Regions from separate parts of the Methylocystis sp. ATCC 49242 genome, predicted to be linked through region 2. Evidence: riboswitches for the same ligand, from Rfam matches in the RefSeq annotation. Region 2 holds a riboswitch; each other region holds the start of a gene.
What was found. Region 2 has a riboswitch for cobalamin ahead of MET49242_RS02145 (CbtB-domain containing protein). Riboswitches for the same ligand answer to the same signal wherever they lie in the genome.

Region 1 (9,913 bases), on a different contig from region 2:
CATCCGCTTCATATTCCAGGCCATGGTCACAAGGCTCCACTCGCCGCGCGCCTTTTCCAGTCCGCGCATCGAAAATTGACGGAATCCGAGCACCGATTTGATGATGCCGAACACTGGCTCCGGGGTCTGTTTACGCAGCGCGTAGAGATTGCGGCCTTCCGGCGTCTTCAGCCAATGCGCCTTCGCCTCGACCGGCGTCGCATTTTCCGGCGCCGGCGGCGCCGTCTCGAAGCGTTCGGCCAGCGGCGGATGATGCGGCTGACGGCCCATCGCGATCAGCGGCGCGACGCCGGCCTGTTCGCAGGCTTCGACATTCGCGGCGCTGAAGTAGCCTGTATCCGCCAACAGGTTTTCGACCTCGCCCAATTCTTCGGGCAAGGCGTCGAGCTTCTCCAGCGTCGGCTCGATCTCCTGCTTGTCGTTGGGCGTCTGCGTCACATCGACCACGACCACAAGCATGCTTCCCGCCGCCACGGCGGCCTGCGCGTTGTAGCACTGCTCGAATCCGCCGCCCGCTACAGGCATGATGCGCGAGTCTTCGTCGGTGAGATTGATCTGATCGCTCGGCAACGGTCCTTCGGTCGGCGGTTTCGGCGCCTTGCCGCTGGGCTTCTTGCCCGTGGCCGCCGTCTTGGCCTTGCGCACCGCGAGTTTGGCTTCATGCTCCGCCAGTTCGCGCGCATGGCGTTCCTTGGCGCGCGCTTCGATCTTCGCACGCGCTTCGCCGATCTTGCGCAAGCGTTCCTCGCGCCGCACCAGTTCTTCGGGGATCGACATGCCGTCGGGAATATCCGCCGCATCCGCCGCTTCGGCTTTCGCCATCAGTTCGGCGACTTCGGCTTTCAGCTGCGCCTCGATCTTACCCGCGTGTTCGTATGACAGCGCGCTGTGCCGGCTGGCGTTGGCGTGGATCTTCGTGCCGTCGAGCGCCACCGTGCCGATCTTAAGCACGCCCATCTCGCGCGCCAGCAAAAGAACCTGAACGAACAACACCTCTATCTCTTTTAGAAACCTCGGCGGAACGCTGCGATCGTGTCGTGGTCGGGATGATCATTGGCGGCGACGAAGCGGAACGCCACCGAATCATAAGTCGCCCGCTCCAGCTTGCGGCTCGAAAACACGCCGGTCGCATAGCCATAAACCAAAATGCCCAGCAGCATCGCGGGATGATACGAGGCCGAGCCGGAGCCGCGATAGCTTGCGCTCATCGCCCGAAGGTCGAGCCCGTCGATGACCTCGACCATAAACCGCGCCAGATGCCGCTCCGGCAGCCACTCGTCGACGGATGGCGGCAGCAAAAATCCAGTCTGCCGGTCTATCGTTCGGAAGTTGGACATCCACAGTCGCTCGTCGTCCGGTCGGGAATCAACGAGCCGATTCTAAACCGAACAATCGCGCCGTGTTTAAGTCCGACAAGCTGCTAAAGGGCTTTGACTAACCTCTGCGTGGTATCGCGAAATTGGAGGCATGACTTTCGGCTCCCTTGGCAGTGGCCAACGAGCAGAATGGCGCTCGGCCTCTAACACAGGAAATAAGCTGGGGGCGCGCCACGTCGCGAGCTTCGCGTTGGAGGGAAGCCAGGCAGGTGTCCCGGCGAGGAGGGGGCATTATCCGCCTTCTCTTGCGTTTCTCGCGCACCAGTCTCGGAGCGGCCGCGCCGCAAACGTTACTTTGGCTTCTTGCCGTCTGGTCCCGTCTATCGTTTTCCCCTTACGCTCGCGATCCCGCTGTTCGAGCGCCGGGATATCTGAAAAGAGAAGACTGGCAGTCCTAAAGCCCTTACGAGGTGGATTTGTCACTCTCGCGATTGAACCGCGCGGGTGCCCTCGTTGTGCCCGATCCGGCGCCCGCAGCCCGACAGGCGACGCACTGTAAGACTTTACGCTCATAGCGCTCCTTCCGAAGTTTTCGAGTTGCGACTATCCCCGCAATTTTCTGCGTTCCATTCCATCGCGCCGGCATAGGTCGCCTCATACACAGCCGCGCCGATGGCCTCACCGAGATCGGTGTGGAGACCCGCGCAAGACACTAGCTGATTGCCTTCGGACGCCGCGACGACGATGCAGTCCGTTCCCGTGCCGGTAATGGCTGGGTCGCCCCGATGAGGGTTCGTCTCCATGATCGCCGCCGTTCGCGCTTGCGTCGCAATGGAGACGGATTCGACGAAAGCGCCGGCCGAGAGCGAACGCGAGACATGGACAAGCGTATTGATCGTGCCCGGCAAAAGAACATTTTGACCGCGACGCGCACCGATTCTCTCCCCATTGGTCAGACCGACTGTTGTCAAACACGTTGCGATGACCGAACCGACGCGTGACTGGGAAATATGATGACGGCGTATTTCCCGAGAAGTCATGAAGGCCGCAGCATCAGAAAGGCCGCGTGACGCCAATCTCTTCTTCAAGAACTCCACCGGATCGACATGGGGCGTCAGATCCGCGTTGCGAACTTCCAGCCAAACAACTTCTCGGGTGCAGCAAAAGCCAGGCTTCGTGATCGACCATCCCAAGGTTCTTTGCGGGTTTTCGAACTTGACGATGAGGAAGGGGGGCTCCAGATCGAGACGAAATGGCAACTGAGTCATGCAGAATATCCGCAAATCAAGCAATCCTGCGGAGCGCAGGCTGGAAGCCGGGCGCTCCGCGAAGCGCCTTCAGATGTGCCGCGGCACGAGTGTCGCCAGCAACTTGCGCCGAGACGTTGCATTCGTGACGACTGTCTTCAGGGCCCAGAGACCGCCGAAGGCGCAAGCATTAATGAGAAAAATCCGCGCAACGGTCGCCAGCGCGAAGTCATCGGCGCTGATACCGACGGCAAGATCGATTGCGATGAGCGAGCCTTCATAGACGAGGAAGGCTGCCAAAAACGCAACGAAAGCGCCAACGGCCCCCGAGAACCGCCGCGTCGGCAGTCCGGCCGCCTCGCACGATTGCGCGGCGATCATCCCAAGCGCCCCGCCCCAGGCGAAGGTCTCGCCATTCATCGGGTAATGCATAAAGGTGAAGCCCCATGCCTGATTGGCGAGCCATACTGCGCCGATTGCCGCTAAGGCTTCGCGGCGTCCGAACGACATGGCGGCGATCGCCGCGAAGGCCGCGAGCGGAACCGCGCAGGCAAAGCCTACTGTCGTCAGAACACTTGCGACGGTCAACGCGCCAATGCCGATCGCCGTGCGCGAAGGAGAGGATGCCGTGTGCGTGGAACCCACATTAATCGCGGTCATATTAGGTCTCCGTAAATTGAAGATGGCTGAAACCTCTTCGGCCATCGGCTCCGCTCGTCTCGGTTATATTTAGTCTGACGAGAAGGAAGAAGCCCAGCGGTCGCTGCTCGGAGCTGCCGCCGGGAAATGTGTGCGACAATCAGGCATGCGCGAAGCGGCGACCTGAACGGTCGATCGGGTCGGGGTCGGCAAGGCCAAACCATCGCGCCCGAAGCTTGTCCCACAGCGCGAGACGCGACCAATCGGGCTCCTTCAGGAACTTGTCGGTCTCCGGATGCAGGAACGGGTTGGGCAGGAGCACGGTCAGCTGCTGCTCGTTCGCGCCGTTGAAGAGCTGCACTCCCCATGACATCGGCACACAGGAGCGCCCGATTCGACGATAAATCTCCGCACGCGCCGTGCGCCGATGACGCGCCAAGTCCGGGGACGTCGGCCGGCTGCGCGGGCCTTTGTTCTCGCCGATGCAGATGTGGAAATGCGGAACGCCAAAAGCCACCGTCAGATAGCCGTCGAGCACGCCGATGCGCGTCGGCGGGCGATCGGTCTTCATCTCCCAAGCGGCGCCCTGAATGAGGATGCCGAAGGTGATCTCCCGCCAATGGTTCTCGAAGAGATCGCGGAGAAGCTCCTCGAGGCTCGCCGGGTCTGTGGGCAGCGAGAACACGTCGAGCGGCGTTCCATCGGGCTCGACCATTCGTGTCGGCGCATATTCGGCAACCTCTGACATGGCGTTCACTTTCTCTTCGTCGACGGAGCAGAACCTCTATCTCCGAGGAGGCGCATCGCGCGCTCCTCGAGGATGCATGACGGCGCGCCGCTCAGAACGACACCTTGATCGACCCGCGGAACATCCGCGGGGCGCCGATTACGTTAAAATTGTACCCTGGCGTGTTCCAGCCCACCTGGACTGGATTGGTGAAGGGCACCGCGAAGCCGCCAGGATGGGCGGCGTCGAAGGCTTGAGGACCCAAGCCGCCGGTGACGAAATAGGTCTTGTCGAAAAGATTGCTCACATTGAGCTGTGCGACGACCTTGAATCGGTCGAGGTTGAACTCATAGGCTCCGAAGAGGCCAACGAGTCCATAGCTCGGCGTGGATTTCCCATAAATATAGGATCCATCATTGGCGGTATGAAAGAAAGGAAGATAGCCGGTGTAATCGTAGCGCGTCCCCACGCGCAGACCCTTCATCTGGCCGTCCCTGAATTCATAGGCCGAAGACAGGGAGCCGACATTACGCGGAACGAAGGGGATCGGCTGTCCCACAACCGGGACCCCGAGGTAAGTTGGATTTGACTTGGTGGTGATTGCGTCGGTGTTTGCGTAGGCGAGATTGATGCTCCAGCCGGGCAGAAGCTCGCCTTGGATGTCGAGTTCCGGGCCCTGCGAACGCCCTTGGCCTATGAGTAACACGTGGTTGAAATCATTGGGGATCCCGATCGGAATATTGGTCTTGACCAAATGGTAGTAGGCCGCCGTGGCCTGAAACCTGTTATCGAACAGGGCAAGCTTGATTCCGCCTTCCTCCTGCTCGCCGGCGCTTGGGGGCGTCGGGTCGTTCGAGCCGTAGACTAGCTTGCCGTCGTAGTTCGGGCTGTAGGACTCGGTGTAATTTCCGTAGAAGCTGATCCATTCGAGCGGCCGCCACAACACCCCCACGCGCGGCGTGACCCTCTGGCTGACAAACCTCGATGTGTTGCCGAGCGTGTTGAAGTTACATGGAATCGCAATTCCCGAAAACCAATTGGACGAAAAAGGCCCGCAGAAATGCGTGTTGTCAGAGGCGCCGGTTCTGCTGTCGATATATTGCCAACGGGCGCCGCCGAGCACGTGAAAGCCGAAGGGCAGTTTGATCTGGTCCTGCAGATAAACGCCGTAATTGTCGGCGGCTTGCTGGGTGGCGTTGTAGGGAACAAGCCCGCCGATGGGGGTCGGGAAATACGGCGCGCCGAACAGGCCAACCGCCCCGTAGTTCTGCGGGAGCATATTCAGGCCCCTGAAGTTATACCGGTAGTAGTCCGCCCCCGACAACAGCGTATGGTTGAGATATTCCCCGGTGTTGAAATGACCGACGAGATTGATTGTCGTCGCATATTCCGCCTGTCTATTGTCAGACGGAAAAGAACTATAGTTCAGGATGACACTGTTTGGTTGGGATACCGGGGTAAAGGCGCCGTTGAATCCGCACAGCGAGAAGCCGCCAAAAGAGTAGGCGCCGGGAGTCACGCAATCGGTGATAGAGGTGGTCCCGCCGTTGTTCTGCCAATTGCTATGCAACAGTTGCATGAACAAGGTTTGCTGTATCGACCAGTCCTTGTCGAAGTCGTGATGCCACGTCAGCTCGCTGAAGTTCTGCTGCTGAGTGTAAGGCGAGTTGGGCCCCCAGTTGAAACTGCGCCCGAGCCATAGAGGGGAGAACATCCCGTAATAGGGCACATAAAACCAGTCCTGATTCAGATTGTTCTGCTGAAACTGAGTGGACGCTCTGATCCAGGTGCTGTCGTCGATGTTCCATCTGACGACCGGGTTGATCATGATATTTTTGTTGTAGTCGAAGGCGCGGAACGACCCGTCGTTCTCATAGGACATGATGAAGCGGTAGAGCACGTCCTTGTTGGCGGTCACCGGCCCCGTGGCGTCGACGACCGTGCGATAGGAGGCGTAGCTGCCGATTTGCTGCTGCACGGAGGCGGCCGGCTTCGCAAGCGGCTGCTTCGTGTTGATGTTGACGATGCCGCCGGGCTCCACCGCACCGTAGAGGATGGCGGCGGGGCCTTTCAGCACCTCGACGCTCTCCACATTGGCCATTTCGGCGCTGCTGGAGCCGGCGAAATTGAGGCCGAAGCTGTCGACCCGGAAACCGTCGCGGAAATAGTTCTGCGTTGCGAAGCCGCGCAGGATGATCTGTCGGAAGGAATTTCCCAGCGCCGCGTCGCCGCCGCCCGAGACGGCGACGCCGCTGACGTTCTTCAACGCCTGGTCGAGCGTAATGGCCTGTTGGTCCTCGAGCATCCGCCGCGTGACCATCTTCGTGGCGACCGGCGTGTTCATCACCGGCGTGTTGACCTTGGTCCCAAGCGACTCGATCGGCGCGGCGTAGGACGTGGGATTATTGCAAACCCCGTCCGCGCAGATTTGCCCATTGTCGCCAGGGCCGATTTCTGTGCCGTTACCGTCCGCTTCCGCCTGTTGACCGGCAACAGGCCGTTCCGTTCCGGGCGCCTCGGAGGCGCGGCCGAAGCTCGGCTTCGGCGTGCCGATTTCGATGACCGGGAGCGTTTCTTGGGCGAGAGCTGGCGACGAGACGGCTGCAGAAAGAACGTAGGACAGGAGCGGCGAATTGCGCCGCACGGCGCCGCGAACGCCGTCTTTGGCAGCTGTCGGGAGAAGGGATTTCATGAGCCGAGACTCGCAGCAACGTGGGCCGTCACTGCGAAAGGTCTATCCCTGTCGCTTTGCGTTTTGACGCTCAGCGACAGTTTTGACCGCTTCGGTGCACCCCGCCCGACGCTTTCGCGCGTGACCACGATTGATGGCAGGTCTCCTGGCTCACGGGTCGCCGCCTTAAGCCGCCTTCCCAGGGAGGTTTCCCCAGTGGCTTTTTGGCTCTAAGGCTCGCCGCTTACAGTTGCGGGGGCAGCCTCGGCATAGCGCTATGCAGCGCGCACCGAGTTCCCTTTTGATCCCCGAAGGGAACCATCTGGCCTATAAAGGCCGAAGCCAGCCGGTTTAGTCAAGCCGTTTTGTGGAGGGTGCCTCGAGCAGTCCTGAAGCGTTGCATTTTCGCATCAGCGCGACGGGGCGGGCAGATGGATAGTGCGACTTTGTCAGTAAGGAAGAAACCTGCCCAATTTGCGTGACAGTGGTGCGATGCACTTGCCGCGGGCTTTTGCGCCGCCGTTTGAAGTAAGCACGTTTTTGCTATCTGATTCCGCTGAGCGTTATGGAAGCGGAGTTATTTGGGAATACCGAGCAAGCTGATTTCCCTCGAAGCTCCAATCGACCAAAAAGATAGCGTTTCGAGGCGCCGTGAAACTTACGACTCGTCTCCCGCGATTAGCCACGACGCTTTGTGCGATCGTGAAGTCCATCTGGCGTTCTTGGCCGGTGCGGTTGCAAACGAAAATGGGCAGCGATGTCGCCTGACTGACTGCCTCCCATTCTCCATCCGGACCATGAAGCCCAGGTCCCCAGGCGGCGGACGAAACCAGTGCACGCGCCTCCTGATCTGCAAGGGAGGCCGCGATGACTGGCGTGAACGCGTCGGCGCATATAAGCATGCCGACAAGGCCAAATCCGTCGATTTTAACAGGGGAAATGGTTTCACCTGGTGTGGACCAGGACTCCGCACCCACACGCAATGCGTTGATCTTCCTGTGACGCCCGGCGATCCGACCTCTCCGGTCGATGGCAATCATACTGTTATACAGCTTTTCCCCGTCGCGCTCCGGAACAGACAGGAATACGGTGAGGCGACGTCGCAGCGCCAACGCGGCTATGCCTTGAACCCACAAGTCTGGCTGGCTCTCAATCCAGTCAGTGCCTATGTGCTCGGCAAACTCATATCCAGTTGTCACGAGTTCTGGCGTAATGACCCACTCTGCGCCCGCATCGGCCGCAGCCGCCAACGCGGTTTCGACAAGTTGCTGATTTTGCTCCAAAGCGCCCGGAGTCGGGGCCAAGTGCAAGAGAGCAATCCGCGTTAGGGAAGTCGCCATTGGATAAGTCGGGTTTCCCGATTTTTCAGCCGAGGCACGCGTTAGAATACGCCGCCAAGGGCGGGGCCGGGTTGATGGCCTTGGCGTCCAACCTAGCCCAAGCTGGCACGTTGTGCCAAATTGCAAGAATGCGCCAGATTGCGCGCGTTGTGGCAGCCTATTTGGTTCTTCTTCACTTCCCGTTGCGCCCCTGATCGATTGGGGGTTAAGTCACAGCTTGACCGCAGAGAGAGAAAATCGATTTTGGTCCCTCTGGCAGAGGCGTACGAAATTTAAACCTGGAGCAAATGGGCAGCCAACGGTTCGGCAGGTCTCAACGCTGATCACTTGCGCGCGTTTGGTCGATGTAGCGAACAAGGGGATAGAGTGCCGAACGCGTATATCGCCCATGGTAGGCGAGCCAACCTTGTGCGGCCGGGTTCAGCTCGCGAGCGCTATCGTCCAGCATCTCCTGTGTTCTCTTGAGCAGCTGGAAATCGTGGATCGTCGACCGCATCGGGCTCAGCGAAGGCTTGTTCACCGCAGGTCGTGTCGACAGCGAGCATGTCGCCATGATTTCGCTGGCGCATCGACCGCTTTGCGGGTCGTCGAGCCGAAAACGCCAGCGAATGGTCTCGCGAGCCGCGGCGCGATTTGGCGCATCGAGATAATCGATAACGGCTGTTTGGATCGAACGCGCGCGTGACGGATTGGGCGCCGCTTTGAGATGGAAACATTCATTGACCGCCGGCGCGCCGAGCAGAAAGGCGACGTCATATTCGGCCGCAGCGGGCGACTTGACGTGCGCCGAGTAGACGCCCACCATGTAGTCAATCAACTCCATCACTCCTGACAAACTCGCGCGCCTCATCGGCGTCAATCATTGTCCTGCGTTGATCGAACAGATGAGGAATAGAAGTCCTATCCACATGCTTCGCGAAGAGCAATAAGCTTTCGCGAACTCCGAATCGGTGGAGCATTCCGAATGAGATGCAACAGCACGCATTTAGCGAGGTGGTGCGCTGGCATTTTGCAGCGCTGGAAAATTCAAACGAAACCGGCCCTCAGAACGATTTTCTCAATTTTTTATGCGATGACAATCTTTTGCGAGCTTGCGGAAGCCCGAAATGATAGCAAAGGTACAAAGACCTTCCGTGAAACATCGTCGTCGGCTCTGTCTCTGAGTAAAATTGTTAAAGGTGCAGTAGGGCCCTTTTCTATTCATTGCGACGGATACGGTAATCCGGGCGCCAGTGGCCTAGGCTATGTCTCTGTTGTCACACTCCACGCGGGACAAGCGTCAAGAGAATTAGTCATACCAGGTCAAAAGGGGGAAGGCTTGGATGGAACAGTCGCTTTTGACCGCGCCGAAGCGTCCGGCGCGTATATAGGGCAAATCAACCTAATAGTCGCCTCCTCTTTTAGCGGAACTAATGGTGCGATTTGGGGCTTCGACATTGCAAAGGCAGCCGACATTGCCAAGGGCGGGCCAGGCAAGCTATTTGAGGTGACGGTATCGGATAACAGCATAATTCCCGTTTATTCTCTCGATCCGCTGTTGGACGCAGGCTCCCGTCTCTTTGGGACACGGGACCGCCCGAGATTTCCATTGCTTCCTGGGGCTCATGTCGTCGCTGCCCATAAGGAAATCACCGCCCTCGGGCCGACAAATGTTTGGTGTGGCCTCGCTATCGCCATCGCCGAGGATCGTAAAATCAATGCAAACGTGATCATAGAACTGTGCGGTGAATTTAAAGCTAACACCATCGACGAAACAGAGGAACAGTACTTTCATCTGGTGCGCGAGAATCTAGCTAAAAGCGTGATACGCGTTGGAAAGAATCAAAGCGTCAGATACAGCAAAATTTTCGTCGGGGTCACGAATGAATCCGTTCTCGAGGGCTCTGTTGGTTATGCGATGGCCACCGTTCCCTATGTCGTGTTGGCAAAGGGGGCTGTTCCCTCCGGCGGGCCCGAAAAGCTGCTGGAAATAA
Region 2 (9,913 bases):
AAAGCAAGGATTTAGAGGCCGGAGACCGGCCACCGGAAACGACGCCTTGAATCAGACGCCGTAATACCTTCGCCTGTGGAATGCGCGCGCTTATAGGGGAACCGCCCGCCCGGGGCAATAGGCTCCTGCGCGCAGCTGCAACTCGACTGGACGTGGACGCATGCCGTTTGCGCCCTGCGGTCGTCGCCAGAACGATTTTTTTGCAGCGCGTGGCTGACCGCGAAATGCGCGAGACACGGATTTTTGCACTGCAAAAATCAAATCGCCCGCGACGTGTTGTCGCACATCAAATATCTGATTTATAATAACAAACCCCATTTTTGAAGAGTTTGAAATTCGTGAAAGACGTGCATTGCCAACGGTTTTGAATCGAGCTAGGCTACCTTTGATGCGGCAGTAATACTGGTTACAAAAAACAACAGGGGGAAAACACATGGCCGTTAACGTTCACAGCGGAGCTGAAATCGGCAAGACCCTCATCTGGGTCGCCGCCTTCTTGGGTTTCGTCATCGTCGCTCTTACCTGGGTTCCGGACTGGATCTCCCCCGAGGGCACGAACGGCACCGGCAACAACCGTGAAGCGCTCGGCTCGGCCGGCGTCGGTTCGACCGCCCGCATGATCCAGTAATACCCCTGCCTACGGACTTGCCGGGAGTTCAGGCTCCCGGCCTTGTCTGATAGAAGGGTGATCTGCGTCGTTAACGGCGTAGATCGGTTTGGAGCCGACGTTCTCGACTAGTTCGAGCGTCGGCTTCCGCCTTTTTGGCGGCGCTTTTTTCAAGAGGTTTTCACAGGCGTAAGCGTGTGGAAGCATACCCGGTTTTTCGGCGAAGCGTGCTTCAACGCAACTTTCTGCAGAGATTGAGCGCCCCTTTAGAGCGTTTCATATTTTGACGGAAGCATATCCTGCGTTTGTGAAGTAGTTGCTGCATTCTTGTGGTTGGATGTCTTTTGCGAGGCGTCCGATCTGTCGCCAGGTTTCATCGATGGTTCGCTGCTGCGCCTGTCGCATCCAGTGTTTGAGTTTGGAAAAGGTCTGTTCGATTGGATTGAGGTCGGGCGAATAGGGCGGCAGAAACCACAGTCTGGCTCCGGCGGCGCGGATCGCGCGTCGCACCGCCTCGCCCTTGTGACTGCCGAGATTGTCCATAATGACAATATCGCCCTGCCTGAGCGCGGGGACGAGTTGTTGTTCGACATAGGCGCGGAAACACGCGCCGTTGATTGGCCCGTCGAAGACGCAGGGCGCGTCGAGACGATCGCAGCGCAGCGCGCCGAGAAAGGTCAGCGTGCGCCAATGGCCGTGCGGCGCGAAGCCGCGCAAGCGCTTGCCCTTGGGGCCCCAGCCACGCAGCGGCGTCATGTTCGTCTTGATCCAGGTCTCGTCGATGAAGACCAGCCGCCTGGGATCGAGGCGCGCTTGCAGCGATTGCCAGCGCTTGCGCCGTCGCGCAATGTCAGCGCGGCCTTGTTCGAGCGCCAGCAGCGTTTTTTTTGAACCGCAGCCCCTCGCGGCGCAGGAACATCCAAATGGCGTTGTGCGAAACCTTGACCCCGCGCGCCAGCAGCTCGTCCTTGAGGCCATGCAACGTCAAATGCGGCGTCTGCGCCAGACGCTCGACAATGAAAGCGCGATGCGGCTCCAGCACGCGCTTGCGATAGCCGCCCATTTTCGCCGGCGCGACCGAGCCCGTCTCGCGCTGGCGCTGCGACCACTTCACGACCGATGACACGGCCACGCCAAAGCGCAACGCCACGGCGCGGCAACTCTCGCCAGCCAAAACCGACGCAACCACACGCTCTCGAAGATCATTGGAGAGAGGTCGAACCATTGGATGCTGGCCTCCGCCCAGCCAGCATCTTGAACCACACTCCTGCTAAAACAGGAATCCCTCCCGATTCAGAAAAACAGGGAAATGCTCTAATCTGCGCGGCGGTTCAGGGCTCGACGAAAAATACGCCACACGAAACCAGCTTGCGGTCAGGGGCGGCCGGGCTTGTCAGGCGCCGGGACAAGGCCCCTTTTTCGTGAAATGGCGGCGAAAACACTCGCAACCAGCAAAAAACAGAACGCAAGCAATTTCCGTCACGAAATCCGATTTCTTTTTGCCCACAATGCAAACGCAGCATTGGGGAAGGATTTTCGGATTGAGACAACCTCATGCCAGAGCGCGCTCGTCGCCATGACAATCGGCGTCAACAGCATTCCTGTCGAGGAGTGTGGGCGCCGGCCTTCTTCGTTGACGCCATATACGAGGCGCGGGTTCTTCGTTGATGGAATTTCGAGCGTGCCGAACATCCAGTCCCAGACGGCGAGAACGCTGCCGAGGTTGCGATTGAAATGCCGGGGGTCGTTCGAGTGATGGATCTGATGATGCGCGGGGCTCAGGATGATCCGCCCCCAAACGCCCCGGAACGGGATCCAGAACTGCGAATGCTGCAGATGCCCGATTGTCCAGAGAAAAAAGATGAAAATTATGTTTTTGCCGTCAACCGTGAACGCTTCCGTATTTCGACCGAACAACCACGCCAGCAGTCCGGAGGCGCTGCCGATGAACATTGAGAGCATGTACCCGAAAAATATATTGTCGACAGGGTGATTTCTGAAGTTCGTCAGTGGCGTAAGAACCTCAGCCGTGTGATGCACCTTGTGGAGTTCCCACAAAAACGAGACCCTGTGTTTGAGGTAGTGGTCAACCCAATATCCTATCTCATACGCCAGAAACAGAACGACTGTGGAGACCAGTTTTATAGAGAGATCACAGCAATCGGCGGACCCCATCGCGCCAAAGGCGCCTGTGAGCATGGATTTGACGGCGATTGCGACAGTATTTGCGGAAACCACGAGGGAAACCACGATTACCGGCATGAAAACGACGCTCAGCACGAAGAGTTTCACGTCGGCGGCAAAGGATTCATGCACCAAGATTTTCTTTGTGAAAATGGCGCGGGCGATGGCCCTCAAATTGGCGCGCCCTCGACGGCTTTTCTGACGATAAGCCAATGCGAAAACGGCCAGGCCAAATGTCGTTGCCAGCGAATAGATTGAAAAAATCGAGCCAAATGAAAACAGTTCGTTCGATATTCTCGCCAGGGAAAAGCGGATCGCGGTGTACAGGTCCATCGAAAGCTTCTTGTCCGGATGGTTTTCGAGAGGTCGGCCGGGACCTCGCCGCCTGAAAATGGCTGTCCAGTTCCAGCGTCGGTTTGGGCTGCGTCCGACCTCATGAGCTGCTCGAACTAACTGCCCGGAAAGCGTATTCTCTCTACTGGGCCTTGCCAAGGCCTCGCCCCGGCTCATCGGCGCGCCTTTTGCCGAATCGGCGACCCGATTTAGAACTCTATGCCCTCCTGAGCCTTCACGCCGGCCGCAAAATGGTGCTTCACCAGCGTCATTTCGGTGACGAGATCGGCGATTTCGACCAGCTCCTGCTTGGCGTTCCGGCCTGTCACCACGACATGCAGATCGTTGCGACGCGCCGTGAGCGCCGCGAGAACCTCGGCCAGCGGCAGATGCTCGTAACGCAGCGTAATATTCAGCTCGTCCAGCACCAGCAGACGGATTTCGGGGTCCGCCATCAATTCGCAGGCTTTTTCCCAGGCGCGCCGCGCCGCGGCCTCGTCGCGGGCGCGATCCTGCGTCTCCCAGGTGAAGCCCTCGCCGAGCGTATGCCAGGAGACCTGTCCAAGTTTTTCGAGCATGTCGCGCTCGCCGGTTCGCCAGGCGCCCTTGCCGAATTGGACGACGCCGACCTTCCAGCCATGACCGAGCGCGCGCAGGGCGAGCCCGAAAGCGGCGGTGGACTTCCCCTTGCCAGGCCCGGTGTGGACCATCAGCAGGCCCTTCTGCGCGATGGTCTTGCCGGCCACCTCGGCGTCCTGAACGGCCTTCCGCTTCTCCATCTTCAAGCGATGGCGGCGCGCTTCGTCGTCCTCCTGCCCGATTGTCAAAATGCAGCCCTCGCCATTTGACGGAATGATGTCACGCGCATATGACTGAAAGCGACGGTCCTTCGCAAGAAGGCGAAAAGGGAACGCGGTGCGGGCCTTGCCCAAATCCACGGCTGCCCCCGCAACTGTAACCGGTAAGGCCCGCGCCATCCGCCACTGAGCAATCAGCTTGGGAAGGCGGCGCGGACCATGGACCCGGAAGCCAGGAGACCTGCCGTCGCGGCGATCCCTCGATCGCCTCTCGCATGAAAAACGCCGCCGGTGGGGCGGCAGGAGAACACCATGAACGCTTTTTTCGCCGCCCGGTCCGGGTCTCTCGCGCGCTCGAAGGTAGAAGCGCTGAAGGCCGCCTTCATCGCGCTGTTCCTCGGCGCGAGCCTCGTCTATGTCGCGGGTTTCGCGAATCCCGAGACCGTGCACGACGCGGCCCACGATTCGCGCCACGCCCTCTCCTTCCCCTGTCACTAGCCGCCACGACACGCGACCCGTGATCGCGCGAACATTGGCGGCCGGTCTCATCGCCGGCGTCGTTGCGGGGCTCGCCGTCGCGGCCCTGCAGCATGTCACCACGACTCCGCTCATCCTCGCCGCCGAGGTTTATGAGACGGCGCAGCACGCTCATGACGTCGCGGCTGAGCATGCCGCGCCCGCTTTCGAGGGTCTGCGGCGCACGGCCGCCACCAGCCTCGCAACCGTCGCCGTCTCGATTGGTTACGCGCTGATTCTGCTCGCCGGAATGCTCGTCTCCGGCGATCCGATCGGCCCGCGCCGCGCCGCGCTCTGGGGCGCCTGCGCCTTTGCCGCGACCGGGCTTGCAACGAGTCTCGGGCTTGCCCCCCAACTACCCGGGGCCGCAGAAACCGATCTCGCCGGACGCCAGATCTGGTGGGTCGCCGCCGCGGTTTCGACCGGCGCCGGGCTTTACGCGCTGTTGCGGCTCGACGCATGGATCGCGCAAGTCGCGGGCGCCGTGTTGATCGTCGCGCCGCATTTCTTCACGCCGACGCCCGCCGCGCCGGAAAGCACGGCGCCCGCGGAGCTGGCGGCGCAATTCGCCGCCTCGTCGCTCGCTGTACAAGCCATGAGCTGGGTGCTCGCCGGCGCGCTTGTCGGCCTCGTGTGGCGGCTCATCTCGCAAGACGAGACGCAGACCGCATGACGACACAAGCAAAAATCCCCGCGACCATCGTCACCGGCTTCCTCGGCGCCGGCAAGACGACTCTCATCCGCAACGTGCTGGAGAATGCGCGCGACCGCCGTCTCGCGCTGGTCATCAATGAATTCGGCGACGTCGGCGTCGACGGCGAAATCCTGCGCGCCTGCGGCGTCGAGAACTGTCCGGAAGAAAATATAGTCGAACTCGCCAACGGCTGTCTCTGCTGCACGGTCGCCGACGACTTCGTGCCCGCGATCGAGGCGCTGCTCGCGCATGAAAAGCGGCCGGACCATATCATCATCGAGACGTCGGGCCTCGCGCTGCCGAAGCCCCTCGTGAAAGCCTTCGACTGGCCGGCGATCCGCTCCAAGCTTACTGTCGACGGCGTCATCGCCGTCATCGACGGAAAGGCGGTCGCAGAAGGCCGCTTCGCCGACGATCTCGACGCCGTCGCGCAGGAACGTGCGGATACCGAGACGATCGACCACGACAATCCGCTCGAGGAAGTCTTCGAGGACCAACTCGCTTGCGCCGATCTCGTGATTCTCAACAAGACCGATCTTCTGGACGCCGATGAGGAGCTTCGCGTCGCCGAGCAGCTTTCACAAGGCGCCCGCGATACTGTGAAGGTGGTGCGCGCGCGGGACGGCCGGGTCGATCCGCTCGTGCTGCTCGGTCTCGCCGCGGCGGCGGAAGACGATCTCGCCAGCCGCCCCTCCCACCATGACGCCGAGCCGGATCACGATCACGACGACTTCGACAGTTTCGTCGTCAGCCTGCCGGCGGTCACGGACCCCGCCGCCCTCGTCGCGAAACTCGCGGACATTGCGCGCGCGCATGACGTGCTGCGCGTGAAAGGATTTGTCGAAGTCGCCGGCAAGCCGATGCGGCTTCTGGTGCAGGGCGTCGGCGCGCGCATCCAGCACCATTTCGATCGCCCATGGAAACCGAACGAAGCCCGCGCCAGCCGTCTCGTCGTCATCGGCGAAAAGGGCCTCGACCGCGATTCGATAACCGCCATGCTGGCGCAGCCGTGACGCGCCATGCACCTCCTCCCGCGCGATCTCCATAGTCTCGACGACGCCGGCGCGGCGACGGACCTTGGCCAGACGCCGGGAACAATCGTCTTTCTGTCTTTCTCCGATTCGGAACTGCGCCTGCTTGCGCAACAGCACGAGAAAGACCGTGGCGTCCTGCCGAGCCTGCGCTGCGCGTCGCTCGCGCATCTGAAACACCCCTACTCCGTCGATCTCTATCTCGACAACGTCGTTCGCCACGCGCAAGTCGTCGTCGTGCGACTGCTCGGCGGCAAGGAATATTGGGCCTATGGCGTCGACCAACTGGAGGCGCTGGCGCGCACGCAAGATATTGCGCTCGCCATCGTGCCGGGCGACACGGTCGACGACATGCGCCTTGCTCAGGCGTCCACACTCGATGCGCAAGCGCTGCATCGCATCTGGTCCTTCTTTCAGGACGGCGGCCCCGACAATCTGCGCTCGTTTCTCGGTTACGCATCGACTCTCGCGGGTCTTCCCGCCGAGTGGCGGGAAAGCGTCGCCGTCGCCAACGCCGGACGTTTCGACGCCGCCTGCCGTGCGGCGCAGGTCGACGCACCGCGTGCGACCATTGTCTTCTATCGGTCGATGTATCTCGCGGACGATGTCGCGCCCATCATTGCGCTCGCCGACGCGCTGTACGAGCGCGGGTTCGCGGTGGAGGCGCTATACGTCGCGAGCCTGAAAGATCCGGAGAGCGAAGCCTTCGTCGCGCGGGCGCTCGACGCTTTCTTTCCCGACGTCATTCTCAACGCCACGGCATTTTCCGCAAGGCGCGAATCCGGCGCCGTTCTCGACCGCGCAGACGCGCCGGTGCTTCAGGTGGCGCTCGCGACCTGCACGCGGGAGGCTTGGGAAGGTTCGGCGCGCGGCGCCAATGGCGCCGATCTCGCAATGAATATCGTGCTGCCCGAAGTCGATGGCCGCATTTTCACCCGCGCTATTTCTTTCAAGGAAGAAACCGCGCGCGGCGTCGCCGAACTCGCCGAAATGCGCCACGCGCCCGAGACGTCGCGTGTTTCTTTTGTCGCCGATCTCGCGACGAATTGGGCCCGACTGCGCCGCAAATCCAATGCCGAAAAGAGTCTGGCGCTGATCCTCTCGGACTATCCCGCGCGGCGCGGACGCGGCGGATATGCGATTGGTCTGGATGCGGAGGCGAGCGTCGCCGAGATCGTCGAAGCGATGCGTGAAGCGGGATACAGCGTCAGCCATGCCGTGGAACGCGCGCCCTCCTTGATGCGGGCGCTCGAAGATAGCGTTTACACTATCGACTATTCGATCGACGACTATCTTCGCCTGCTCGCGATGCTTCCCCCCGATTTCGTCGCCAGCGTCAATGAATCATGGGGCGCGCCGCAGGACGATCCTGCTGCCGTCGAAGACGCTTTCCGTTTCTCCTGCATCGTCAGCGGCAATCTCGCAGTGGCGCTGCAACCCGATCGCGGCGCGCGCGTCGATCGTTACGAAACCTATCACGACGTGCAGCGGGCGCCGCGACACGCCTATGTCGCCTTTTATCTCTGGCTCCGTCACATACGAAAAATCGACGCGCTGATCCATCTCGGGGCCCATGGCACACTGGAGTGGCTGCCGGGCAAGTCGGCGATGCTGTCCCGGTCCTGCGCGCCGGAAGCGGTGCTCGGCCCGACGCCGCTCATCTATCCTTTTATCGTCAACGATCCGGGCGAAGCCGCACAGGCGAAACGCCGCGCCGCCGCCGTGACGATCGGCCATCTCACCCCGCCGCTCATCGACGCCGAACTCTTCGACGCGGCGGCAAAAATAGAAACGCTTCTGGACGAATATTCCACGGCCGCGTCTCTCGACCCGCGTCGCGCGCGCGTCATCGCGGGCGCCATCCTCGACGAAGCGGAGCGCAGCGGACTCGCCGCCGAATGTGGCGTGTCGCGCGAGAGCGACATTGCCGAAACGCTCACACGCCTCGACGCCTGGATGTGCGATCTGAAGGAAATGCGCATCGGCGACGGGCTGCATGTCTTCGGCCGCGCGGATGACAACCCGGAGCGCAACGCTTGCGCGACAAGCGAACGCCGCGCGCTGATCGCCGCCCTTGCAGGCCGTTTCATCGAGCCTGGTCCCGCCGGCGCGCCCTCGCGCGGCCGCGCCGACGTGATGCCCACGGGCCGCAATCTTTATTGTATCGACCCGCGTCACGCCCCTACGCAGACGGCATATGACATCGGCCGGCGCGCCGCGCAGGAAGTGATGACGCGCCATGCGCAGAACCATGGCGAATATCCGCGCCATATCATGCTCGACCTGTGGGGCAGCGCGACGATCCGCACGGGCGGAGAGGATTTCGGGCAGGCGCTTGCGCTGCTCGGCGCGGCGCCGCGCTGGGATGCGGCGAGCGCGCGCGTCATCGGCTTCGAGATTCTGCCGCAGGCGCGTCTCGAATTCCCACGAGTCGATGTGACGCTGCAAGTGTCAGGTCTGTTCCGCGACATGTTCCCCAATCTCGTTGCGCTCTTCGACGACGCCGTGCGCGCCGTCGCCGCGCTCGACGAAGACAGCGACTTCAATCCGCTGAAGGACGCGGATGATCTGACGCGCATTTTCGGAGCCGCTCAAGGAACATACGGCCTCGGCGTAAGCGATCGCATCGTGCGGGGCGAATGGACGACGCGCGAGGATCTTGCGCGCGCCTATCTTTCCGCTGGCGGCCATGCGCTCAACCGCGCGGGAGAGACCGCGCCCGCGCATGAGCGTTTCACCGCGCAGGTCGCGCGCGCCGACGCCCACGTGCATGTGCAGGACATGGCGGAAGTCGATGTGCTCACCGGCCCGGCCTTCGTCGATTTTGAAGGCGGATTCGCCGCCGCAAATAAAATGCTGGGCGGCGATGCGGATTTTGTCCATCTGGACGCCACTCGCCCCGAGCAATTGCGCGCGCGCCCGCTGCAGGATGAAATCGCCCGCGCGCTGCGCATGCGCCTCGCCAATCCGCGCTGGCTCGCGGGACAGATGCGTCACGGCCATCGCGGCGCCGGCGAGATAGCGGAGAGCGTCGACAATCTCTTTGCTTTCGCGGCGACGGGCGGCCTTGTCAGCGACGCGCAATTCGACCTCGCTTTTTCTGCGACGCTCGGCGACGACGCCGTGCGCGATTTTCTGAGGAAGGAAAATCCACGCGCGTTGCAGGCTGTCGCGCGGGTCTTCAACGAAGCGCTGTCGCGCGATCTGTGGCGTACGCGGCGTAACAGCGTCCTTGCCGTCTTGTCGAGCGTCGGAGAGCAACATGCGGCCGACGCCTGAAATCAAAGGCTGGTGCCCCGGCGCGCACAGGCCGATGGCGAGCAATGACGGCTTGCTGATCCGCGCCAAGATCGTCGGCTCGCGCGTCACCGCCGCGCAACTGCGCGCGATTGCGGAGATCGCGGCGGATTGCGGCAACGGCCTCGTCGATCTTTCGCAGCGCGCGCAATTGCAGATACGCGGAGTTAGCGAGTCGACGCTTGCAGAAGCGTTGCGTCGTATGGATGCGCAGGGGCTGCTTGCGCCCGACGCCGATGCGGAGCGCGTGATGAATATTGTCGCCTCCCCCCTCGCCGGTCTGGACGCCGATGCGCTTTTCGACGCGAATGCGCTCGCATTCGCGCTCGCCGAGGCGGCGCGGCGCGACGTTGCGCTCCACGCCCTTCCCGCGAAGTTCCTCTTTTCGGTCGACGACGGCGGCGCTCTGTCGCTCACCGATGTCTCCGCAGATATTCGAATTGAGGCGCATGAC
Region 3 (9,913 bases), 470 kb from region 2:
TCATGAACCACAGTCGATCATCCGCGCGTCGTCATTGATCAACTCAAACGATTGGCTCAATTTTCAAGCCTTTGCGCCTTTGACGAAGGCCGAACAGGTGGGCCTGCAGCACACGCCGCCGACCTGCGGAGAATGGCGTTTCCCCATCTCGCGATCCGAACGCCTTGCGGTCGCTGAGGCCGGCCGCGATCAATATCGCCTTGCCGCCGCTATCGACGCTCTGCCTCGGACAGGTTTTCAAAATTTTGGTCGAACCCAACGAGCGAAGCGTCAAAGACACGGGACTCGAAGAATACGTTACGACTGTGGCTTCAACGCGCCAAACCGCGAGGAGGAGAGGGCGGACGCACGGCTCAGGCCCCTCTCATTTCCCGGATTGGATGAACGGCGGCGTCACGAGAGCTTTCGCCGCCGTTCCCGGCAGTTTTCGACTGGCGGCAAGCCGGATCAGGGCGTAGCCGCGTTCTTCAATTTCGACAGAGCGCGGATTTTCACGCGCACGCTGGCCGGCTTCGCGGCGCCCTTCACCATCTCGCCGGTGGCGGGGTTGCGGACGAGCGTTCCCGCCTTGCGCGCAGGCACTTTGCGGAGGGTGACCTTCAACAGGCCGGGCAGGGTGAATTCGCCCACGCCCCTGGGGTGCACGGAGCCGAGAAACACGCTTTCGAGCGTCGCGTAGACGCCGACGGCCGTCTTGCGCGGAAGTTCGTTCTGCTCGGCGATCAGATTGATAAGCGCCGATTTGGTCAGGGTTTCCTTGAACGGACGAACAGTGGCCGGTTCGGGTTTGCTCTTCTTTTTCGCCGGGGCGGGTTTGCTGACTTTTGCCTTAGCCACGATGAGTCTCCTCAGGTTGAATAGCTGACTGGCTATTTTTTCGGACGGGGCAGCCTGGTCGGCTGCTCGTGAGATACAGCGGGACGCTCACTGCGGAAGCCTGTCGACTCAGCCCTACCTTTGAGCAGGCCGCCTTTTTCGATTTCAATCTCGCCGTAATTCCAATTACCTTCGACACGGCCGGTCTCGCGGACGGTCAGCAACTGCTTGATGGTGATTTCGCTGCGGATGCTTCCGGAAATATCCGCTTCAGTCGCCGAGACGACGCCGTCGACAACACCGGTTTCGCCGACAAGCAACAGGCCGCAATTGACCTCCCCCGTCAACGTGCCCTGAATCATCACAATGCCGCTTGCATTGATTTCGCCGTTGATATGCACCCCTTCACCGACAAAAACCGCGTTTTTCGTATCGGGTTTGAACTCCATCGTCGGTTGACTCCTTCAGGCCGCAGAGCATGGCCGTAAATGATCGTGGGCGTAACAGCGTTTTCCGCGCTTCAGCCTAGCTTCTATAGACGCAACTGATTCTAAGCAAACGTTTACTAGGCGGCCCATTGATAATATTGGGGACGCCGGCCGAATCCTCCGGCCCGTCTTTACGGTTAGGCGAGTGGAACGGGAAATCAAATGGTCGATAGCCCATGCGTGAAGGTTTGCAAGCTGAATGACAAGGGCGTTTGCACAGGCTGCGGTCGCGATCTCGACGAGATCGCGAACTGGATGCGTATGTCGGACGCGGATAAAAGCAAGGCGGCGCAGCGCGCCAGGATGCGGCTGAAAACCATCGACGGGAAGCAGGGCGACAAGAAAAGCCTCGGCTGACGGATCGGGGCGACTCTATTCTTGTTTTCAATCGACTTGACTCGCCAGCCCTGTCAAATGTTTACTCGTGGCGATGGTTCCCGAAAGGGATCAAAAGGGAACGCGGTGAGCGCGCTCGAGTGCGCAATGCCGCGGCTGCCCCCGCAACTGTAAGTGGTGAGCCGTAGACCAAAAAAGCCACTGGGACATGGCGTTCCGGGAAGGCGGTCTCGAGGCGACGACCCACGAGCCAGGAGACCTGCCATCATTCGTGGTCACGCGCGAAAGCGTCGGGCGGGGTGCACCGATGCGGCCGAAACCTGTTGTCCGCCGCAACGGCGGAGGATGGGGAGCGACCTCTCGCAGTGACGGTCCACGTCTGTTGCGAGCGCCACCATGTCCGGCTGTCGTTTGCGCATTTCTGCGCATATTCCTCCATTATCGTCTGTCGCTTACCTTTCTCGTCCCACTGTCCGCAGCGCTGCGGCGCTGGTGTTTGCCTCTTATGCCGGCGCGGCGCTCGCTCAACAGGCGCTGCCAACCATCGAGGTGGGCGGCCATACGACGCGCCGGGTCCCGTCGCCGGCAGCACACGCGCCGGCGCCCCATCCCGTCGCGACCGTTTCCCCGACGCGGACGCCGGCGCCGGTTGCCGCGCGTTCGACGGAGAGCGTTCCAAGGCCGCCCATAACGGCCGCGAGCGAGAAATATTTTACAGGAGCGGAAATCAACGCCGTTCCCATCGCGCGTCCGGCCGACGCGCTCGAAATCGTTCCCGGCCTCGTCGTCAGTCAGCACAGCGGCGACGGCAAGGCGAATCAATATTTCCTTCGCGGATTCAATCTCGACCATGGCACGGATCTCGCGCTCTATCTCGACGGCATGCCCTTGAACATGCGCACCCATGGCCATGCGCAAGGCTACGCGGACGCCAATTTCATCATTCCCGAATTGCTGCAGGGCATGCTCGTCCGAAAGGGGCCTTACGACGCGGAGGACGGTGATTTCTCTTCCGCCGGCTCGGTCTATCTGCAATATCTCGACAAGGTAGATCGCGACTATTTCCAGCTTACCGGCGGAAGTTTCGCCTATGGCCGCGCGCTTGGCGTCAAATCCTGGCGCGATGTCCACGAGGGGACCGTGCTCGGCGCGGCGGAGGCGCAATATTACAACGGCCCCTGGGAACGCGGCGACAATTTGCGACGCATCAACAGTGTCTTGCGGTGGACGCGCGGCGCGCAGTCGGACGGCATGTCGCTTACCGCCATGGCCTACGCCAACAAATGGTTTTCGACGGACCAGATCCCCGCCCGCGTCGTAGATTCGGGTCTGAAGTCGCTTTGGGGAACGATGGACCCGACCGACGGCGGCGACACGACCCGCTTCAGCCTCTCCGGCCGCTGGAGCCGGACCGAAGGCGCCCACGCTTCGCGCATCGAAGCCTATGTGGTGCGCTCGACGCTCGAGTTGTACAACAATTTCACCTACTTCCTGGCGCATCCTGATCTTGGCGACCAGTTCCGGCAGTTCGATCGCCGAACCATGATCGGCGTCAACGCTCGGCACGATATCAAATGGGATTCCTTCGGCCTGCCGGTAGTGACGCGCCTGGGTCTGCAGGGTCGTTACGACGACATCCGCCTCGGCCTGCAGGAAGGCCTGCGCCGGCAATCATATGACGCGATCCGTAACGATTATGCGGGCGAGGGGAGCGTCGGCTTATGGACCGACACGACCGTAAAGTGGCTGCCGTGGCTGCGCACGGTCGCCGGCGCGCGCTTCGATTTCTTTACCGCCGACGTGAACTCGATCCAGACGCTGTGGGACGCGCCGAAATTCCTCGCCAGCACAGGATATCCCGCCTTTCTGTGGACGGGACCGTTCAACAGCGGCTCGAAAGACGCGGCGATCATGAGTCCCAAGGCGTCGATCATTCTCGGCCCCTTCTACAAGACGGAGCTTTTCCTGAACTATGGCGAGGGCATGCACTCGACGGACGCGCGCGGCGCGGTGCAGAGATTCGCCACATCCGAACTCTCCGACGCCGATGGCTTCGCGCCTGTTGCGGCTATCCCATTGCTCGTCAAATCTCGAGGCGCAGAGATCGGCGCGCGCACGAAATTCATCGAGGGGCTCGATTCGAGTCTCAGCCTGTTCTGGCTCAATCTCGAATCGGAAGACCAGTTCGTGGGCGACGCCGGCACGACCACCTTCGGTCGGCCGAGCCGGCGCTATGGCCTCGAGATCACCAATCACTATAGGCCGAACTCCTGGATAACCTTCGACGGCGACGTCGCGCTGGTGAATGCGCGCTATCGCGGCGTCGACCAGCCTCAGACCCTGGCCTGGCTCGATCTCATCACGGCGGAGACGCTTCCCTACGGAACCTTTCTCGGCAACGCTCCCGGCAATTACCTTATCAACGCGCCATCGATCGTTGCGACGGGCGCTCTGGAGCTGGGCGCGGCGACGGGGTGGTTCGGAGCGCTGAAATATCGTTATGTCGGCATGCGGCCGCTGACCGAGGACGGCTATCTGAAATCCCCCGCCATCGGGACGCTGAACGTGCGACTCGGCTACCGCTGGGCGGACGGCTGGCGTCTGCAGGTCGACGCCTTCAATATCTTCAACTCGCGGTCGGACCAGATAACATACGGTTACGGCTCGCTGCTGCCGAGCGACCCGCTCTATGGCCTCTGCGTCAATCGCATCGCGCCTGACGCCGTATGCGCAGTCGGCGTCATGGATCGCCACTTCAAGCCGGCCGAGCCGCCGGCGGTGCGCGTGACGCTGGGGGGGCCCTTGCCGGCGTTTTGACGCCAACGCCCGAATCGCCACGCCTTGCCGAAGTTGTCTTCGAAGGCGCGGGCGCGACAGATGTTCGAACCGCAGGCGCCGCTGGGCCGGACGAAAAGGGGGCAGGGCGGGACCCTTTTCCTGCCCCCCGAGCCTCGGCCGACATCAGTGCAGGCCAGGCGCGACGCAAGACATATGCGGGTTCACAGAAGCGCATCGCTTTGAAACGAATAAAACAGCGCTGCGGAAAAGCGCGCGCGGACTTTCGCGCAACTGAACGACAAAATATGAAGCATGAGCCAATTCGCTGAAATGGGGCATGGTTCTTGATTTATAAGCGTATCGGCGAAAGAACTCCTGCCATGGTCTACATGCTGCCGCAGAGACGATCCAGGATCGACGGCGAAGGGAGAATTGAAGATGATGGTTTGCGGCAAAAAAAATGATGCGAAACCTGGCAGGCCGAAGCCGCTGATCTCATTGATGAACGCCATGTTTGTTCTTGGCGTGTTCGTGTCGCCGGCAACCGCTGTTTCAAAAGTCCTTTTGCCCGCGTGTCCAGCGACGCCGGTCGCAAGCTGGAATGGCTGTCAGGGAACACACACATATCCCGACGGTGGAAAATATGTTGGCGAATATCATGACGGCGCGCCAAACGGACAGGGCATCCTTACCTATCAATATTGGGGAGAATACGTCGGCGCATTTCGCAACGGCAGACCTGACGGCGAGGGCGCATTCACCTATCCCGACGGACGGAAGTATAACGGTCATTGGCGTGACGGCGCATTGCACGGCCGTGGCGTTCTGCTTTACCCGGACGGCCGCGCGCAAAGCGGCGAATGGCGCGAAGGGCAATTCACGACTCCTGAAGAAGATTCTTCGACGCCCATTACAGCGGCCTTAATCGCCTTTGCCGTGACGATCGGCGCGGCCCTGTTCGCGATCGCAAGAATCCGGACGCTTAAGACGCCGGAGAATGAAGCTGCAACGAGTGACGCTGAGGCGTCGTCACAGCAAAGTCTCGACGCTGCTCTTCGACTTCTCGAGGAAGCTGTAGAGGATTTCAGCGTTTCCGACAGAAAGATGCTGGAACTGCGTGAAAGCGCGAGGCGCCAATTCGCGGCGCAGAGAGCGGCCCGCAAGGGGTTTTTGGGATTTCTGAAATTCTGGTGATCGGATCTACATCTGTCAGGGCGATCGAGAGGCCATCCTCCAGACTTTTGATCGCTCACATCGCACTTGAACTCGATAGGCCTCCAAGATTCTTGGTATCGCAGCGGCCAAAGACATCAAGCATTGAAGCGCGAATCGACGAACGCCAATTTCTCCGACCGCGTGAACTATGGTTGTGACTGCATAAAGGCGGGATCGAGTTGCGCCGAACTTTATTGATCTTGGTTGAAAATGATAGTGCAAGAATTGCAAACAGACTTTGGCGAGTTGGCGGCGTGACCCCGTGGCCCGAGATCATTTTCACATACCCGTTGTCGACCTTTCACCGGCATGGCCGCCAGCAATCTCGGGCCTCGCAATGTAGACACCTTCGTCATTGCGACACCACGTATATCCTTTTATCATGCGCACAGTTGTGAGGGAATGACGTTCCTTCGCATGAGGACGCGACTGATAGCGCCTGATCTCAGCGGTGCGAAATATTGCATCGCTGGCAGTCGACAAATGTCGAGGGGCGGCCGGAGATCCAACAAGCGCGAACCACGCGTCGGCTTATGGGGGGCATGAATGAAATATCGTTTATTGCTACTGACAACGCTTGCGCTGATCGGTGTCGGCGTTCAGGGGCCGGCATCTGGAGAGCAGCCACCTGCCGCGACGGCTCCAAAGGCGTCGATCGGTGCGATTGATCCAAAAGCGCTCGATATTCTTAAAGGCATGAGCGACACTTTGGCGAAAGCTAAGTCGATGTCGTTCAATATTCGACGCGCATTTGATGAACCCGCGTCGAACGGTCAGCCTCTGTTTTATATGATCTCGTCAAATGTAACCCTTCAGCGTCCTGACAAGCTGAAGATCGTAACCTTGGGCGACGGTCCTGCTTCGGAATTTTATTACGACGGCGCCGAGATGGCCGTGTTTCTTCCTGCGTCCAATCTCATCGCGGTGGAATCCGCTCCTCCGAAGCTCGATGATATGCTGGAGGCCGCCTATTCAAAGGCGGGGATTTATTTTCCTTTTGTCGACTTCATCGTCGCGGATCCCTATGCTGCAATCATCGAGGGTCTGACCTCCGCCTTCGTCATGGGTCAATCAACGGTCGTCGGTGGGACAACGACAGACATCGTGGCAATCGCAAATGCGAATTTTCAGGCCCAGATCTGGATCGGCGCAAAGGATAAGTTGCCGCGTCTGGTCTGGCTGACGCCCGCGAAATCGAAAGACAAGCCGCGCAGCATGCTGGAATTTTCGAACTGGAGAATTGATGCAGCGACGTCGGCAAAGACCTTCCGGTCAACGGCGGCGGCAAAAGCTGGCCGTATCAAATTCTCAAAGCCGGGGCTGTCAGCTCCGGCGAATAAATGATCTGAACTCGCATCAAGGAAGACCGCGATGAATAAACGCAGATTTTTCTCCCTCGTCCTTGCAGCATCGTTCCTCGCAATAAATCCTGCTCACGCATGGCGGGGCGGAGGTTTCGGCGGATTTCACGCCGGGGGCTTCGAGGGCTTTCGCGGCGACGGCGCATTTGTCGCCAGAGGTCCGGAGGGCGGCGTCGCGGCAGGCTATCGTGGACCCGCAGGTGAATGGCATGCGGGTGGGATCGGCGGTAATGGCGGTACATGGCACGCAGATGGATACCATGGCGGCGCATATTGGGGCGGCTATCATGGTCCCGTCGTCGTCAATAGCTATTATGGCGCGGGGTGCTACGCGTGTGGCGCCGGTGCAGCCGCCGCTGCTATCGGAACGGCCGCCGCAGTGAACGCCGTCGCAAATTCCTATGCGATTGGAACCAGCATTGCCGTTCTGCCAGAGGGCTGCGCCTATCGCCTTGTGAACGGCGCCGCTTACTATGTCTGCGGGAGCACATGGTTAGCTCCGCAATACGGCAATAATGGCGTTCATTACCTTGTCGTGGCGCCGTTATGAGAGTGGCAATGAACCGTGCACGTAATTGATAACGGTTCATTTCTCCTCTGAAGCGGAGAGCGTTTTGGAAGTTCGACCTGAAATGCGTGGCGAGTTACGCAGCTCGTTCAGGCGTCTAAGACGCCGAACCACTTGAAAAGACTCATAGAAGACCGCAAGGAAAAATCATGCGTAGAGCTTTCATCCTTCTGACACTTATTTCCTCGATAGGCGTCACGCCTGCGTCGGCCCAGGGGACCGCTCAGGAGCGATCCGATTGCATGGGAGATGCATTCAAGTTCTGCAGTTCCGATATTCCGTTCGTATCTGAAATTGAGGATTGCCTGAGATCGAACATGAGTCGCCTCAGCAAGTCATGCCGACGTGAATTTGCCGGGCCAGATCACAAGACGAAGCTCAAGGAGGAACATTTTCAGTAGATTATCAGCGGCTGAAAACGCGTCAGCAGCCGGGGCCCGTCAAGCGGGTTAACGTCGGCGCGTCAAGGGAGCGGCCGTTTCCCCGTGACACTGCGAGCAGTGTCACTGACAATTATAGCGCCTTGACCATGTAGCTCGCCCCGGGGCCATAAGAACCAAGTGTCGGTGACTTCCCGGCTACTTGAATCTCATCGAACCCGAAGCGTCGCCAAAGTGAACCGCTACCATAGATTGAGGTGAGCGCAATGAATGCAAGTCGGTTTCGCCTCGCGATGGTCGCCAAGTGTCCGACCAATGTATTTGCAGCGCCTCGGCCTCGCATATGAGGCAAAATCGCGATGTCATGCAGGTATAGACAATCGGGCGATTTTGGTAAGTCATTCAGGAAATTGTCGAGCGGCGGCGCGTCATAGAGCATCCAAGGATGCGAAATGGCGTAACCCGTCAGATTTCCGCCCCTCCCTAAGATGAAGCAGCCACTGGGGAAAAGCTTAAGCTTTTCCGCAAATACTTCGGGGCGCTCGCTCATATTGGGGTGAATGATTTTTGAAACCGAAACAATTCCTCGAAGATCACGCTCGGTCATCGAACTCCATACAGGCCCTTGTTTCATATCGCTTCGTGTCCTGCTGCGCCTCGGGATGTGCATTCTAAACATTCAAATATTGTGACTCCAGCGACGGCTAAACAAGCACCCCCGAAGCGTCGCTAACACATGCTGGTATTCGAAGTCATCTTTTCAAATCGCTGGGGAACATAAAGATATTCTGATGTCCGATTGTCTACGTCTAGACGACGGCTTAATACAGGTTAGAGCTGTTTACAAGCGCGTCAGATTTTTGCTTTACTCCTATCGGTAAGCGGCGCAAAAAATAGTGGTAATGGAAAGCAAAACTGCGCGAGGTTGCTTCATGGTTTGGGTTGCGAGCCATGAGGAGCAGATTGGATAGAGTATCCTTGGAGCCGTGACGAAAAGTGCGCAGAGGCCTTGAAGCGAGAGTGGTAGTGTCGGTTCATTAGGCTCATTCAAACTTTGTCGCGCTTCTTGTTTTGTTGGGCGCCGGGGGGAGAGTTCGCGCACGCTTTTCCTGAACGGTCTTTCGTGATGCCGAGACTCGTGATCATGTAATTGATTTGTGTGCGGCGTCATCAGTTTCCTGACGTCATCTCGTTAACTCAAGTGGGGGGCGCCATAATGTTTGGAAGCACATCTGCTTTGTCGCAATTATCTCTGTGCGTAATGGTGGCGCTTGTGCTTTGGTCATTCGGCGCTTCGGCGCAACAGCGTCGGCATTTTCGTGACGCATATGATAACATGATCGGTCAGAGACATGAGACGCCGATCACCGGAAGGAGCTATTATACCGACCAGCAAAGCAATATGGCGGGTCGATCAAATACCGACGCAGGCGTGAATCCGCGTGGCAACGTGAGGGTAAATCCACTTGGCTTCGGCGGCGTTAATCCTTTCGGGAGTTCGACGGAGCCAAACACGACAGAGTGAATAGTTTCGGCGCGGAGGCGCGGGAATCACGACGTGAACCGGGTCATCGTTCATGGACTTCAATTCTCCGGTATTCGGCTGATAGCCTTTCGGGCGCTTTTTGAAGGCCGAGAATGTGTGCTTCGTGAAATTCTCGGCCGGATATGGGAGGAAAGACATTCGGGCAATATTGACCGGGATTTAACGGAATCTGGCCAGCGGGTGATTCCGATTGTTGCCCCGACCCGGACGAGACTAATAAATGCTGACGTAGATTTGGTATGCGGCAGGTGAAGATTGGGAGGCGTCAATTAACCGCAAACGTTTGCTTATCGTCGCCCATGCGCCTTCCCCCAACACACTAAGGCTTCGGGAAGCTGTTGCAGACGGCGCGCGTTCGACAGACATAATGGACGTTGACGTCATCGTGAAAAGTCCGTTTGCGGCCAGTGAGGTTGACGTGCTGC

Region 1: another riboswitch for cobalamin. It lies ahead of MET49242_RS01495 (TonB-dependent siderophore receptor); the one in region 2 lies ahead of MET49242_RS02145 (CbtB-domain containing protein).
Region 3: another riboswitch for cobalamin. It lies ahead of MET49242_RS04400 (TonB-dependent receptor); the one in region 2 lies ahead of MET49242_RS02145 (CbtB-domain containing protein).

What each region holds. Positions count from the first base shown of each region.
Region 1 covers NZ_KE124773.1:62,133-72,045, reverse strand. Annotated here, with positions in the region: partial or broken gene MET49242_RS01515 (IS1182 family transposase) at 1-1,337, opposite strand, end outside; gene MET49242_RS01510 (adenosylcobinamide amidohydrolase) at 1,886-2,584, opposite strand; gene MET49242_RS01505 (hypothetical protein) at 2,654-3,268, opposite strand; gene MET49242_RS01500 (hypothetical protein) at 3,363-3,950, opposite strand; gene MET49242_RS01495 (TonB-dependent siderophore receptor) at 4,042-6,273, opposite strand; cobalamin riboswitch at 6,739-6,938, opposite strand; gene MET49242_RS01490 (carbon-nitrogen hydrolase family protein) at 7,164-7,940, opposite strand; gene MET49242_RS01480 (group II intron maturase-specific domain-containing protein) at 8,254-8,763, opposite strand; gene MET49242_RS01475 (histidine decarboxylase, pyruvoyl type) at 8,905-9,913, shown strand, end outside.
Region 2 covers NZ_KE124774.1:44,028-53,940, reverse strand. Annotated here, with positions in the region: gene MET49242_RS02170 (hypothetical protein) at 434-628, shown strand; one part of gene MET49242_RS23825 (IS630 family transposase) at 884-1,495, opposite strand; one part of gene MET49242_RS23825 (IS630 family transposase) at 1,497-1,832, opposite strand; gene MET49242_RS02155 (sterol desaturase family protein) at 2,087-3,124, opposite strand; gene cobO (cob(I)yrinic acid a,c-diamide adenosyltransferase) at 3,334-3,951, opposite strand; cobalamin riboswitch at 3,990-4,185, shown strand; gene MET49242_RS02145 (CbtB-domain containing protein) at 4,234-4,419, shown strand; gene MET49242_RS02140 (CbtA family protein) at 4,439-5,110, shown strand; gene cobW (cobalamin biosynthesis protein CobW) at 5,107-6,144, shown strand; gene cobN (cobaltochelatase subunit CobN) at 6,151-9,441, shown strand; gene cobG (precorrin-3B synthase) at 9,425-9,913, shown strand, end outside.
Region 3 covers NZ_KE124774.1:513,482-523,394, forward strand. Annotated here, with positions in the region: gene MET49242_RS04385 (HU family DNA-binding protein) at 448-837, opposite strand; gene MET49242_RS04390 (polymer-forming cytoskeletal protein) at 870-1,265, opposite strand; gene MET49242_RS04395 (DUF1289 domain-containing protein) at 1,467-1,661, shown strand; cobalamin riboswitch at 1,719-1,922, shown strand; gene MET49242_RS04400 (TonB-dependent receptor) at 2,133-4,457, shown strand; gene MET49242_RS23130 (MORN repeat-containing protein) at 4,857-5,612, shown strand; gene MET49242_RS04415 (DUF2092 domain-containing protein) at 6,180-6,977, shown strand; gene MET49242_RS23915 (hypothetical protein) at 7,005-7,544, shown strand; gene MET49242_RS04425 (GNAT family N-acetyltransferase) at 8,076-8,549, opposite strand; gene MET49242_RS25445 (hypothetical protein) at 9,808-9,913, opposite strand, start outside.